2 regions of the Bacillus pfraonensis genome follow, and region 2 is predicted to be linked to the other one. Evidence: a T-box and tRNA genes for the amino acid it is inferred to sense, from the RefSeq annotation. Region 2 holds a T-box; the other holds one or more tRNA genes.
What was found. A T-box is a leader RNA that pairs with one kind of tRNA and senses whether it is charged. The one in region 2 lies ahead of ileS2 (isoleucine--tRNA ligase), so its partner is inferred to be a tRNA-Ile.

Region 1: it has a tRNA-Ile gene. The T-box ahead of ileS2 (isoleucine--tRNA ligase) is inferred to sense a tRNA for this amino acid. The anticodon was not compared.

What each region holds. Positions count from the first base shown of each region.
Region 1 covers NZ_JAHCDO010000072.1:741-7,553, reverse strand. Annotated here, with positions in the region: partial or broken rRNA gene KFD70_RS28650 (23S ribosomal RNA) at 1-116, shown strand, start outside; rRNA gene rrf (5S ribosomal RNA) at 219-334, shown strand; tRNA gene KFD70_RS28640 (tRNA-Val) at 339-414, shown strand; tRNA gene KFD70_RS28635 (tRNA-Thr) at 420-495, shown strand; tRNA gene KFD70_RS28630 (tRNA-His) at 505-580, shown strand; tRNA gene KFD70_RS28625 (tRNA-Leu) at 605-685, shown strand; tRNA gene KFD70_RS28620 (tRNA-Gly) at 716-790, shown strand; tRNA gene KFD70_RS28615 (tRNA-Leu) at 807-895, shown strand; tRNA gene KFD70_RS28610 (tRNA-Arg) at 899-972, shown strand; tRNA gene KFD70_RS28605 (tRNA-Pro) at 983-1,056, shown strand; tRNA gene KFD70_RS28600 (tRNA-Ala) at 1,073-1,145, shown strand; tRNA gene KFD70_RS28595 (tRNA-Met) at 1,162-1,238, shown strand; tRNA gene KFD70_RS28590 (tRNA-Ile) at 1,243-1,319, shown strand; tRNA gene KFD70_RS28585 (tRNA-Ser) at 1,336-1,428, shown strand; tRNA gene KFD70_RS28580 (tRNA-Met) at 1,454-1,530, shown strand; tRNA gene KFD70_RS28575 (tRNA-Asp) at 1,534-1,609, shown strand; tRNA gene KFD70_RS28570 (tRNA-Phe) at 1,619-1,694, shown strand; tRNA gene KFD70_RS28565 (tRNA-Thr) at 1,709-1,784, shown strand; tRNA gene KFD70_RS28560 (tRNA-Lys) at 1,795-1,870, shown strand; tRNA gene KFD70_RS28555 (tRNA-Gly) at 1,889-1,959, shown strand; tRNA gene KFD70_RS28550 (tRNA-Ile) at 1,970-2,046, shown strand; tRNA gene KFD70_RS28545 (tRNA-Asn) at 2,051-2,125, shown strand; tRNA gene KFD70_RS28540 (tRNA-Ser) at 2,134-2,224, shown strand; tRNA gene KFD70_RS28535 (tRNA-Glu) at 2,231-2,302, shown strand; gene KFD70_RS28530 (hypothetical protein) at 2,547-2,720, opposite strand; gene KFD70_RS28525 (RNA polymerase sigma-70 factor) at 2,842-3,714, shown strand; gene KFD70_RS28520 (carboxymuconolactone decarboxylase family protein) at 3,955-4,392, shown strand; gene KFD70_RS28515 (L-lactate dehydrogenase) at 4,721-5,665, shown strand; partial or broken gene glgB (1,4-alpha-glucan branching protein GlgB) at 6,051-6,813, shown strand, end outside.
Region 2 covers NZ_JAHCDO010000013.1:62,077-68,974, forward strand. Annotated here, with positions in the region: gene pgeF (peptidoglycan editing factor PgeF) at 63-872, shown strand; gene KFD70_RS14040 (YggS family pyridoxal phosphate-dependent enzyme) at 879-1,553, shown strand; gene KFD70_RS14045 (cell division protein SepF) at 1,573-2,037, shown strand; gene KFD70_RS14050 (YggT family protein) at 2,044-2,307, shown strand; gene KFD70_RS14055 (YlmH family RNA-binding protein) at 2,323-3,096, shown strand; gene divIVA (septum site-determining protein DivIVA) at 3,188-3,694, shown strand; T-box leader at 3,746-3,970, shown strand; gene ileS2 (isoleucine--tRNA ligase) at 4,044-6,809, shown strand.

The DNA of each region.
Region 1 (6,813 bases), on a different contig from region 2:
TTTCCCATAGCGTAAGCTAGTAAGATCCCTGAAAGATGATCAGGTTGATAGGTTCGAGGTGGAAGCATGGTGACATGTGGAGCTGACGAATACTAATAGATCGAGGACTTAACCATATAATATGAATACAGATGTTATCTAGTTTTGAGAGAACATAAAAAACTTGTTGACATTTAAAATGAATCAAGTATAATAATGATTGTCTCAAATGAATAAAGTCTGGTAATGATGGCAGAGAGGTCACACCCGTTCCCATACCGAACACGGAAGTTAAGCTCTCTAGCGCCGATGGTAGTTGGGGCCTTGCCCCTGTGAGAGTAGGACGTTGCCAGGCAAATGGAGGATTAGCTCAGCTGGGAGAGCACCTGCCTTACAAGCAGGGGGTCGGCGGTTCGATCCCGTCATCCTCCACCATTTATGCCGGCTTAGCTCAATTGGTAGAGCAACTGACTTGTAATCAGTAGGTTGGGGGTTCAAGTCCTCTAGCCGGCACCAGTAACTATGGCGGTTGTGGCGAAGTGGTTAACGCACCGGATTGTGGCTCCGGCATTCGTGGGTTCGATTCCCATCAGTCGCCCCATTTCTTTTAAAACAAATATAACATGCGGGTGTGGCGGAATTGGCAGACGCACCAGACTTAGGATCTGGCGCCTTTGGCGTGGGGGTTCGACTCCCTTCACCCGCACTTTTAATAAAATATCTCATAACATGTCTTGCGGAAGTAGTTCAGTGGTAGAATACAACCTTGCCAAGGTTGGGGTCGCGGGTTCGAATCCCGTCTTCCGCTCCAATTTTCAATATGACATGCCGGGGTGGCGGAACAGGCAGACGCACAGGACTTAAAATCCTGCGGTGGGTGACCACCGTGCGGGTTCGACCCCCGCCCTCGGCACCATATGCGCCCGTAGCTCAATTGGATAGAGCGTTTGACTACGGATCAAAAGGTTAGGGGTTCGAGTCCTCTCGGGCGCGCTTTTATTAACGGGAAGTGGCTCAGCTTGGTAGAGCACCTGGTTTGGGACCAGGGGGTCGCAGGTTCAAATCCTGTCTTCCCGATAGTTTTAAACATTATGGGGCCTTAGCTCAGCTGGGAGAGCGCCTGCCTTGCACGCAGGAGGTCAGCGGTTCGATCCCGCTAGGCTCCACTTATAACTTTATTATGGCGGTGTAGCTCAGCTGGCTAGAGCGTACGGTTCATACCCGTGAGGTCGGGGGTTCGATCCCCTCCGCCGCTACCATAAAGGACCTTTAGCTCAGCTGGTTAGAGCAGACGGCTCATAACCGTCCGGTCGTAGGTTCGAGTCCTACAAGGTCCACCATTTAAAGTAAATACCTGGAGGTATACCCAAGTCTGGCTGAAGGGATCGGTCTTGAAAACCGACAGGCGGCGAGAGTCGCGCGGGGGTTCGAATCCCTCTACCTCCTCCATTTTTTAAAAAGAATATTATATCGTCGCGGGGTGGAGCAGTCTGGTAGCTCGTCGGGCTCATAACCCGAAGGTCGCAGGTTCAAATCCTGTCCCCGCAACCAAATGGTCCCGTGGTGTAGTGGTTAACATGCCTGCCTGTCACGCAGGAGATCGCCGGTTCGACCCCGGTCGGGACCGCCATTACATAAAGGCTCGGTAGCTCAGTCGGTAGAGCAGAGGACTGAAAATCCTCGTGTCGGCGGTTCGATTCCGTCCCGAGCCACCATTTTGAAATAGCAAGCCGGCTTAGCTCAATTGGTAGAGCAACTGACTTGTAATCAGTAGGTTGGGGGTTCAAGTCCTCTAGCCGGCACCACTTTCAAAATGAGCCATTAGCTCAGTTGGTAGAGCATCTGACTTTTAATCAGAGGGTCGAAGGTTCGAGTCCTTCATGGCTCACCATTTATTTTATAATTTCATGCGGGTGTAGTTTAGTGGTAAAACAAGAGCCTTCCAAGCTCTGGTCGAGAGTTCGATTCTCTTCACCCGCTTTTCCATTGGGGGCCTATAGCTCAGCTGGTTAGAGCGCACGCCTGATAAGCGTGAGGTCGATGGTTCGAGTCCATTTAGGCCCACCATTATTCCGCAGTAGCTCAGTGGTAGAGCTATCGGCTGTTAACCGATCGGTCGTAGGTTCGAGTCCTACCTGCGGAGCCATATTATATAGAGAAGTACCCAAGTGGCTCAAGGGGCTCCCCTGCTAAGGGAGTAGATCGCTAACGCGGTGCGAGGGTTCGAATCCCTTCTTCTCTGCCAGAAATTGGCCCGTTGGTCAAGTGGTTAAGACACCGCCCTTTCACGGCGGTAACACGGGTTCGAATCCCGTACGGGTCATACTTAAAGAGATAGCATAATCTGCTATCTCTTTTTTCATTTTTAACAGTAATCAGATAGAAATCTCCTTCCTCAAGTACGTGCAGAAAAGAGTCAAGGTGGTAAGGATGGGACGTTCACGTTTCTGAAATACCATTGGCAACTAATAGTAAAAAAATAAAAATGGATAACAGGATAAAAAATATGCCATTAGATATAACACTGAATAGCATTATACTAACATTTTTTGTCTTAACTCCAAAAATTAAGCGACTATAAATCCAATATCTATGATAGTTAATAAAACAATGCTAATTCGCAAATCAGTATTTGGATATAATCTTGAGGTTACAAAAACAAATAGTGTAGCGATAAGTAAAGAAATAGTCCAAAGAATGGGTTTAGCTATTGTTTTGCTTTCCCGCATGTTATTCTCCATAGTATCACCTCTTTCCACTTTCTTAAATTATACAAGCCTTTCGTAACAGAAAGATAATCTTTTAGTTATAACAAATCATATATTTTTGATATTGAAACACGCTATAGAATGGAGTGATGGTATGGATTTTGAAACCTTGTATCGAACCTATCGGCCTTTAGTTTACTCTGTAGCATATCGCTTGCTTGGCTCTGTTAGTGATGCGGAAGATGTTGCGCAGGATATACTTATTAAAAGTCAACATGTGAACCAGGAATCAATTAGAAATATAAAAGCTTATTTCATTAAGATGACGACAAATCATTGTTTAAATATACTGCAATCGGCTCAGAAAAAGAGAGAAGTATATACAGGAGAATGGCTTCCTGAGCCGGAAATAGATACGATGAAACTAAATCCTATGGACACTATAATTCAAAACGAAAGAGTATCCTATGCATTTCTTGTACTGTTAGAGAATTTAACGCCTATTGAAAGAGCTGTATTTGTCTTAAGGGAAGCCCTCAGGTACGATTATCGAGAAGTAGCGGAGATTTTAAACAAATCAGAGGCAAATTGCCGAAAGATTTACAGCCGTTGCAAAGAGAAGATACGACACGAAATACCAGTACATCCACAACAATCGGATCATACAGAAAAAATGATACATACCTTTATCAGAGGCGCAGAAACAGGGAATTTTGAGGAATTTATTAATTTGCTGACAACAGATGCAACCCTTGTCACTGATGGAGGCGGTAAAGTGCGTGCAGCTATATTTCCGATTCTGGGTAAACAGCGTATCCAGACGTTTTTGGAGGCTATTGTTTCACGAGGATTTTTCCAATTGGATCTTCTTCCAACTATAATAAATGGTCAATTTGGTATTTTAGCAAGGAATAAAGGCCGTGCAGAGAAAGCCATATGTTTTGAATGGAATGAAAGCGGAGAATCCATTAGAAGAATCTTCATTGTAGTCAATCCTGATAAGTTGAAGTATATTCCAGTTCTATAGCATTTATAAAAAAGAGATTTTTTTAAAATCTCTTTTTTATTTTGTCACAAAACAAAAAGCTAATTTGTCTTATAAGTGACGGGATATAAAAGGGATGCTATGTATGTTTTTTATTAGAGCTTCTGTCATGAATTAAGGTATGTTACGGCAGATAGTGATTGTAAATCATTCATAAAAGACCTTGTTAAATATCCTGGTATAAAAGTACAAACTCATTTTATTTTATGGAGGGAATATACGATGGAAACAAGGTTTTTAATGGGAAAGGTAAATCCAGAAGGTTATAAGGCAATGGCAGGATTAGAAAAATATTTGATGACTACAAGTATTGATGAGACATTGAAAGAGCTAATTAAAATTCGGGCCTCTCAAATCAACGGATGTGCGTATTGCATTGATCTCCATACGAAAGATGCGAGAAAATTAGGAGAAACAGAGCAGCGTATTTATGCTCTTAATGCTTGGCATGAGACACCATTTTTCACAGAGAAGGAGCGTGCTGTGCTTGCTTTGACAGAAGCAATTACACTAGTAGCGGAAACTCATGTTCCAGATGAGGTATATGAAGAAGTAAGAAAATACTTTGAAGAAAAGCAAGTTGCTGAAATTATTATGCAGATTGTTGCTATTAATGCATGGAATCGAATTGGAGTTTCTACTCGTTTAATGCCAGAATAAAGATAAAGTCTTGAAACAATAGAAAGCTATTCTTTCCAGAAAGGCTCTGGAAAGGATAGCTTTTTATGTATTACTACACATAATCTCTAATAAAACAAAGTTTTCACAATCTAAAGAAAAAGCTTACATTGAGATTGATTCCATACTCAATAAGATAACTTTCTCCTATCTGTGAAAAAGTTCACAAATAGGTCATAATTTGTGAATTAATTCACAATGATTCATGCTACAATATGAGTGTAAGGAAGTTAAACAACATTAAATTAGTACTTTAATTAATTACTTAAACAATCATAATAAATGTGAACAATAGAGAGGGGAAATTACCATGAAAAAAGGTATCAATCGCGTAGTATTAGTAGGAACAGGAGCTGTAGGTTGTAGTTATGCTTACTCAATGATCAACCAAGGTGTAGCTGAGGAATTCGTACTTGTTGATGTAAATGAAGCAAAAGCAGAAGGAGAAGCAATGGACTTAAGCCATGCGGTACCATTCTCTCCATCACCAACAAAAGTGTGGAGCGGTAGTTATGCAGATTGTAAAGATGCAGATTTAGTTGTTATCACTGCTGGATTACCACAAAAACCAGGTGAAACTCGTTTAGACTTAGTTGAGAAAAATACAAAAATCTTCAAGCAAATCGTTCGCGGTATTATGGATAGCGGATTTGATGGTATTTTCTTAATCGCAACTAACCCAGTTGACATCTTAACTTACGTAACTTGGAAAGAATCTGGATTACCAAAAGAACGTGTAATTGGTTCTGGTACAACTTTAGACTCTGCTCGTTTCCGCTATATGCTAGGTGACTACTTAAATGTAGATCCACGTAACGTTCACGCGTACATTATTGGTGAACATGGTGATACTGAACTTCCAGTATGGAGCCACACTACTGTAGGTGTACAAAAACTAGAAACAATTTTAGCGAACAACGAACAATACAACCAAGATGATTTAGATAAAATCTTTGTAAATGTACGCGATGCAGCTTACCACATTATTGAGCGTAAAGGTGCAACTTACTACGGAATCGGTATGTCACTACTTCGTGTAACGAAAGCAATCTTAAACAACGAAAATAGTGTGCTAACTGTATCTGCATACCTAGAAGGTCAATACGGTGAAAAAGACGCTTATGTAGGTGTTCCGGCTGTTATTAACCGCGAAGGTGTACGTGAAATCGTTGAGCTTGAGCTAAATGAAGAAGAAAAAGCGAAATTCGCTCACTCTGTAAAAGTATTAAAAGAAACAATGGCACCAGTACTTTAATATAATTGATAAATGATTCAGAGGCGGGAAACTGCTTCCGGCTTCTGAATTTTTATATAAAATAATATAAATTCCTTTTCCAGTTCCCTTGTATATCCCCAAAATATACCCCTTTTGTTGGAAAAGGGTCGTTTATAGAAAAAGCACTCTATATGAAAATAGAGTGCTTTTTTATTATATTATTACAAGTGAAATAATCATCTGAAATAAAACGCTTTCAATGAATATTCGTCAAAATTCGATATATTTTATCAAAAATTAAAATATTACCTTTAATTACCACGAAAAAACGTATATTTATTTAAAAATACACAAGGATATTTCAGTTTTTCAGCGAATGTTTACAAAGTAACAAAAATTCTGTCATCTTAGTGAGGTGAACATATTGAGTGTAACAAATTGTATAGAAGAGAGTTTGTATGAATTTCATACAAAAAAGTGTTATGAGAGCTATAACATATTTGGCGCGCATTTTGCAGTAGAGGATGAAATACAAGGCGTACGATTTACAGTATGGGCTCCTCATGCAAAAGCTTTGAGTGTAGTTGGAGATTTTAATGATTGGGATGTTGAAGGGCATCGAATGATACAAATGACAGAAAAGGGTATTTGGTCACTGTTTATACCACATTTGGGGGAAAACGAAATATATAAGTATGCGATTGAGACCAAAGGTGGAGAAACAATTTTAAAAGCAGATCCCTATGCAAATTATGCAGAAGTAAGACCAAATACGGCATCTGTTATTTTTGATATAAGGGGATACGAATGGAACGATAAAAATTGGTTCCGCAAGAAAAAACGAAAATCAATTTATAAGGAAGCAATGGCAGTTTATGAATTGCATTTTGGATCATGGAAAAAGAAAGAAGATGGCTCTTTGTACTCGTATCGAGAAATGGCAGAGGAGCTCATTCCTTATGTAGTAGAGCATCAGTTTACTCATATTGAAATTATGCCGCTCGTTGAACATCCATATGATCGATCTTGGGGATATCAGGGAACTGGATATTATGCGGTAACAAGTCGATTTGGTACACCGCATGATTTCATGTATTTTGTCGATGAATGTCATAAATATGGAATCGGTGTCATTTTAGATTGGGTACCAGGTCATTTTTGTAAGGATGCTCATGGTTTGTATTTGT
Region 2 (6,898 bases):
ATGGTAAAATAGACAGGAAGTACCATGCTTTTTTATGTTATTTTATTAAAAGGAGCCGCTTTATGAGAGAACCATTTATATATGAGGACGGTATATTATATTTACAAGCGTGGAAAGAACTTGGAAATATTACTGCAGGATTTACGACGAAAGATGGTGGAGTAAGTACAGGCTCCTTCCAGGCGATGAATTTAGGATTACATGTGAATGATACGATGGAGAATGTTCATGAAAATAGACGTATTTTAGCGGACAAGCTACAAAAACCATTAGAAAATTGGATTTGTTCAGAGCAAGTTCATGATCGTCACGTTGAAAAAGTAGGACAAGGGGAAAAAGGGCGAGGAATCTACTTATATGAAGATGGTATTCCAAATACAGATGGTATTTATACGACTGATAGAGATGTATGTTTAACATCTTGCTATGCCGATTGTGTTCCACTCTATTTCTATGCACCATCGCATGGTATGATAGGACTTGCACATGCTGGATGGAAAGGAACTGTAAAAGAAATTGCAAAAGAAATGATTCAAAAGTGGAGTGCAGAAGGAGTGCCAGCTCATGAGATTTATGTTGCAATTGGACCAGCCATTGGGTCCTGCTGTTATGTAGTTGATGATCGTGTATTATCAGCAGCAAAACAAGCGGTAAACGGACCTGTTCCATATAACGTGATTTCAGACGGACAATATGCAATTGATTTAAAAGAAATCAATCGTATATTATGCTTACAGGCGGGCATAAAAGATGAGCATATTGTGATGTCGTCTCTTTGTACAAGCTGTGAAGAACAATTGTTTTTCTCACATCGTCGTGATCGAGGAAAAACAGGAAGAATGTTGAGTTTCATAGGCTTTAAGGAGGATTGAAAACAAGTGGTAGTGCAAGAGAATTTAGCATTTGTAAATGAGGAAATCAAAAAAGCGTGTGAACGAGCAGAGCGCTTGGTAGAAGAGATTAAGCTCGTTGCAGTAACAAAAACAGTAGGAATTGAAAAAACAAATGAAGTAATAGAAGCTGGAATTACTGATTTAGGTGAGAATCGTAATGAAGGTTTTTTACAGAAGTATGAGCATTTTGGTTCAAAAGTAAATTGGCATTTCATCGGTTCATTACAAACGAGAAAAGTAAAAGAAATTATTAATGAGATTGATTATTTGCATTCATTAGATCGCATTTCACTTGCAAAAGAAATTCAAAAACGTGCTACAAAGCAGGTTCGATGTTTTGTTCAAGTAAAAACATCATCTGAAGAATCAAAGCAAGGGATAGCAGTTGAAGAAACAATTACATTTATTCGTGCTCTGCAAGAATTTGATAAAATTGAAGTTGTTGGATTAATGACAATGGCACCATTTACTGGGGAAGAAGCAGAGATTCGTCATTGTTTTAAGGCATTGCGTGGTTTGCAAAAACAAGTGCAAGAACTAGGGTTACCATACGCTCCGTGTAAAGAACTATCGATGGGAATGTCAAATGATTATACAATTGCAATTGAAGAAGGTGCTACATATATTCGTTTGGGAACGATTTTAGTAGGAAAAGCGTAAAAGGAAGGAGAATGTTATTATGAGTTGGTCAAAAGTAAAATACTTCTTTTTTGACACACCTGAAGAGCGAGAAGCTTACGAAAAGGAAAAGGAGCAAGCTGAAATGAAAAAACAACAAGATCCCCCAGAGCAGCAGGATATTCCACTTACGAAAGCACAGCCGAAACAAAATATTGTAAGTATTGAAACAGCAAAACAGTCTTCTAAAGTTGTTTTGTTAGAACCGCGTACATATTCGGAAGCACAAGGGATTGCGGATCATTTAAAGGGAAGAAGAGCGGTTGTCATTAATTTGCAAAGAATGTCAACAGATCAAGCTGTGCGTATCGTTGACTTTTTAAGTGGTACTGTATACGCTATAGGCGGGGATATTCAAAAACTAGGACCGAAAACATTTATTTGTACACCTGAGACTGTAGATATTGTTGGGGCCATTTCTGAGTTGTTCGGTGAAGAGGAAGAGACAAATATAAAGAGGTGGTAATACGCCATGACGATTATTTTAGAAGCATTGCTTTGGATCATCCAGATTTATTCCTGGGCGCTTATTATCTATATTCTCCTATCGTGGTTTCCAGGGGCAAGAGAATCAACATTTGGTGATTTTCTATCGCGTATTTGTGAACCGTATTTAGAGCCGTTTCGGAGATTCATCCCGCCTTTTGGAATGATTGATATTTCTCCAATTGTTGCAATTATTGCGTTGAGATTGGCTAGTAGTGGTTTAGTAAGTTTGTTTAATTATTTCCTGTAATAAGAGGTTAAATGAATGAACATCTATGAGCATTTTAGACCTGAAGAAGCGGTCTTTGTTGATAAAGCGTTAGAATGGAAACAGATGGCTGAAGAATATCATCAAGTGAAATTAACGGATTTTCTTGATCCGCGCCAGCAACAAATTGTTGCTACGATAATTGGCAATCAAGGAGATGCGACTTTACGACTTTATGGTGCTACGCCAAAAGCGGAAAGAAAAAGAGCTCTTATTTACCCGAGTTATCTCGATTTAAAAGAAGAAGATTTTCAAGTTGAAGTATTAGAAATTGACTATCCTTCCAAGTTTTATACGCTTGAACATAGGCAAATATTAGGTGCATTTATGTCTCTTGGTCTAACGAGAGAAAAATGCGGTGATATTTTGCTTCAAGAAAATCGCGCCCAAATTATAGTTGCAAAAGAAATTGTTTCGTACATTGAAATGAATTTACAATCGATAGGGAAAATGAAGGTCTCACTCTCCTCTGTACAAGCAGATCGAGTATTACGATTGCAAGAAGAATGGAGAGAACAGTCTGGAACTGTTTCATCACTTCGATTAGATGTCCTGCTAGCTGAAATGCTCCATGTATCACGGCAGAAAGTACAGCCGTTTATAAAAAACGGTCTTGTGAAAGTGAATTGGAAAACGGTTGAGCAAACTGCATACGAGTGTTTTCCAGGTGATGTGTTTTCAGTTAGGGGACATGGCCGAAGTAAATTATTTTCTATAGAAGGAAAAACGAAGCGCGACAAATGGAGAGTTTTGTATGGTATACTAAAATGATTGGTTTTTTAGAAGGAAAATCTCTTGTTTTGTCGAAGAAAAGATATAATTAAAAGAGGAAAATTTAGATAACTACTTGGAGGTGGCGTTTGTGCCGTTAACACCATTAGATATTCATAACAAAGAATTTGGTCGCGGATTCCGTGGCTATGATGAGGATCAAGTAAATGAGTTTCTTGATCAAATTATCAAGGATTATGAATTGGTCATTCGTGAGAAGAAAGCATTAGAAGAAAAAGTTGCTCAGCTAGAAGGGAAATTAGATCATTTCTCTAACATTGAAGACACGTTAAATAAATCTATCGTTGTTGCACAAGAAGCAGCGGAAGAAGTAAAGCGTAATGCACAAAAAGAAGCAAAATTAATTGTTCGTGAAGCAGAAAAAAATGCAGATCGTATCATTAATGAAGCTTTAGTAAAATCAAGAAAAGTTGCATTTGATATTGAAGAGCTAAAGAAACAAGCGAAAGTATTCCGCACGCGTTTCCGTATGCTATTAGAAGCACAGCTTGAAATGTTGAACAATGATGATTGGGACAAATTAATTGAGTTAGAAGAAGAAGTGGACGAGCTGTTAAAGAAAGAAGAAACAGTGTAAGCTTGACGTTTTTCTCATTATTACATATAATTTTAAACAACATATTTATTAAGAAAAACGAAGATAGGGATAAGTACCTTTTTCACACCTTATATAGCGAACTGAGGATGGTGTAAGCTCAGGATAAGGAGATAAATGGGAATATCACCCTGGAGTTCCACGCTGAACCAAAAAAGTAAGCGTAGGCGTATATTCGCGTTAAGAATATAAAGAGGACTAATGCATACATGCATGGTCTACTAGGGTGGTACCGCGGGAGACCTTCTCGTCCCTTTTTGGGGATGAGAAGGTCTCTTTTTTATTCCATTTTTTAGGGTCTTTCTTTTATACATTCGAGGAGGAAATAAGCATGGAGTACAAAAATACATTACTAATGCCGAAAACAGAATTCCCAATGCGTGGGAATTTACCAAAACGTGAGCCTGCAATGCAAGAAAAATGGGCTGAGATGAATATTTACGAAAAAGTACAAGAACATACAAAAGGTCGTCCTTTATTTGTGCTGCATGATGGTCCTCCATATGCGAATGGTGACATTCATATGGGACATGCGTTAAATAAAGTATTAAAAGATTTTATTGTTCGTTACAAATCGATGACTGGATACTGTGCACCATATGTGCCAGGCTGGGATACACATGGTCTACCAATTGAACAAGCTTTAACAAATAAAGGCGTAAAGCGTAAAGAAATGACGGTTGCAGAATTCCGTAAATTATGTGCAGAGTATGCATATGAACAAGTAAATCGCCAACGTGAGCAGTTTAAACGTCTAGGTGTGCGTGCTGATTGGGATCGTCCATATATTACGTTAGAGCCAGCATATGAAGCGCAGCAAATTAAAGTGTTTGGAGAAATGGCGAAGAAAGGTTATATCTATAAAGGACAGAAGCCAGTTTATTGGTCTCCAACAAGTGAATCTGCTTTAGCTGAAGCTGAAATTGAATATAAAGATAAGAAGTCAGCATCTATTTACGTAGCATTCCCTGTAAAAGACGGGAAAAATGTATTAGAAGGTGACGAGAAATTTATTATTTGGACAACAACACCTTGGACACTACCAGCAAACCTAGGTATTTCTGTTCACCCAGAACTTGAATATAGCATTGTGAAAGTAAATGATGAAAAATATATCATCGCTTCTGAACTATTTGATACAGTTGCGAAAACATTAGAGTGGGAAAATACTGAGGTTGTGAAAACAGTTAAAGGTAGCGAACTTGAGTATACAGTTGCGAAGCACCCATTCTATGATCGTGATTCTTTAGTTATGCTTGGAGAGCATGTTACAACAGATGCTGGTACAGGTTGTGTACATACAGCACCTGGACACGGGGAAGACGATTTCCTTGTTGGTAAACAATATGGATTAGAAGTTCTTTGTCCGGTTGATGATAAAGGTGTATTAACAAGTGAAGCACCTGGATTTGAAGGTTTATTCTATGATAAAGCAAATAAACCAATTACGGAAAAACTAGAAGAAGTTGGTGCGTTATTAAAATTAACATTTATTACGCATTCTTATCCGCATGACTGGAGAACGAAAAAACCAATTATCTTCCGTGCGACAGCGCAATGGTTTGCATCGATTGAAGCATTCCGCAGTGAATTATTACAAGCTGTTGAAGAAACGAAGTGGGTACCAGCATGGGGTGAAACTCGCCTTCATAATATGGTTCGTGACCGTGGTGACTGGTGTATTTCTCGTCAGCGTGCGTGGGGTGTACCAATTCCTGTCTTCTATGCAGAGAATGGTGATCCAATCATTACAGATGAAACAATCAATCATGTAGCGGACCTATTCCGTGAGAATGGTTCTAACGTATGGTTCGAGCGTGAAGCGAAAGAGTTATTACCAGAAGGATTTACACATCCATCTAGTCCAAATGGTGAATTCCGTAAAGAAACAGACATTATGGACGTATGGTTTGATTCAGGTTCTTCTCACCAAGCTGTTCTAGAAGAGCGTGAGGACTTGCAGCGTCCTGCTGATTTATACTTAGAAGGATCTGACCAATACCGTGGTTGGTTTAACTCTTCATTATCAACAGCAGTTGCAGTAACTGGTAAAGCGCCGTATAAAGGTGTTCTAAGTCATGGGTTCGTACTAGACGGTGAAGGCCGTAAAATGAGTAAATCTATCGGAAACATTGTAGTACCGAAGAAAATCATGGATCAATTAGGCGGAGATATTTTACGACTATGGGTATCTTCTGTTGACTATCAATCTGATGTACGTATTTCAGATGATATTTTAAAACAAGTTGCAGAAGTATATCGTAAAATCCGTAACACATTCCGTTTCTTATTAGGAAACTTATCTGACTTTAATCCAGGTCAAGATGCAGTAGCAAAAACTGAACTACGTGAAGTAGATCGATATATGCTAGTGAAATTAAATGACTTAATTACAAAAGTAAAAGAAGCATATGAAACATATGATTTTGCGGCCGTGTATCATGCAATTCATAATTTCTGTACAATTGATTTAAGTTCATTCTATTTAGATTTTGCAAAAGACATTTTATATATTGAAGCTGCGAATCATTCGGACCGCCGTGCAATTCAAACAGTACTTTATGATGTTCTTGTTGCATTAACAAAGCTTGTAACACCAATTTTACCTCATACAGCGGATGAAGTATGGCCATATATTCCTGGTGTTGTAGAAGAAAGTGTTCAGCTAACTGATATGCCAGAAGCAGTGGAAGTAGAAGGTGCTGAAGCGTTAAAAACAAAATGGGATGCATTTATGACACTTCGCGACGACGTATTAAAAGCGTTAGAAGTTGCTCGTAATGAAAAAGTAATTGGTAAGTCATTGAATGCAAGTATTACACTTTATCCAACTGCAGAAATGAAACAAATGTTAGAGTCTATCAGCGAAGATTTAAAACAATTGTTTATTGTTTCTGAGTACAAACTTGGTGGCACAATGGAAGAGGCCCCAGCAGATGCTCCGAAATATGAGCATACAGCTGTTGTTGTAGCGCAGGCAACTGGTGAAACATGTGAACGTTGCTGGGTTGTTTCTGAAACAATTGGTAAAGACGCTGAACATGAAACATTATGTGAGCGTTGTGCGACAGTTGTAAAAGAAAATTATGTGAAATAATGATGTGATAGTAAAAAACTGACTGCTAATTACTGCAGTCAGTTTTTTTGTATTCAGTAAAGATTTTTCTTGGCATGCGGTAGATGTAT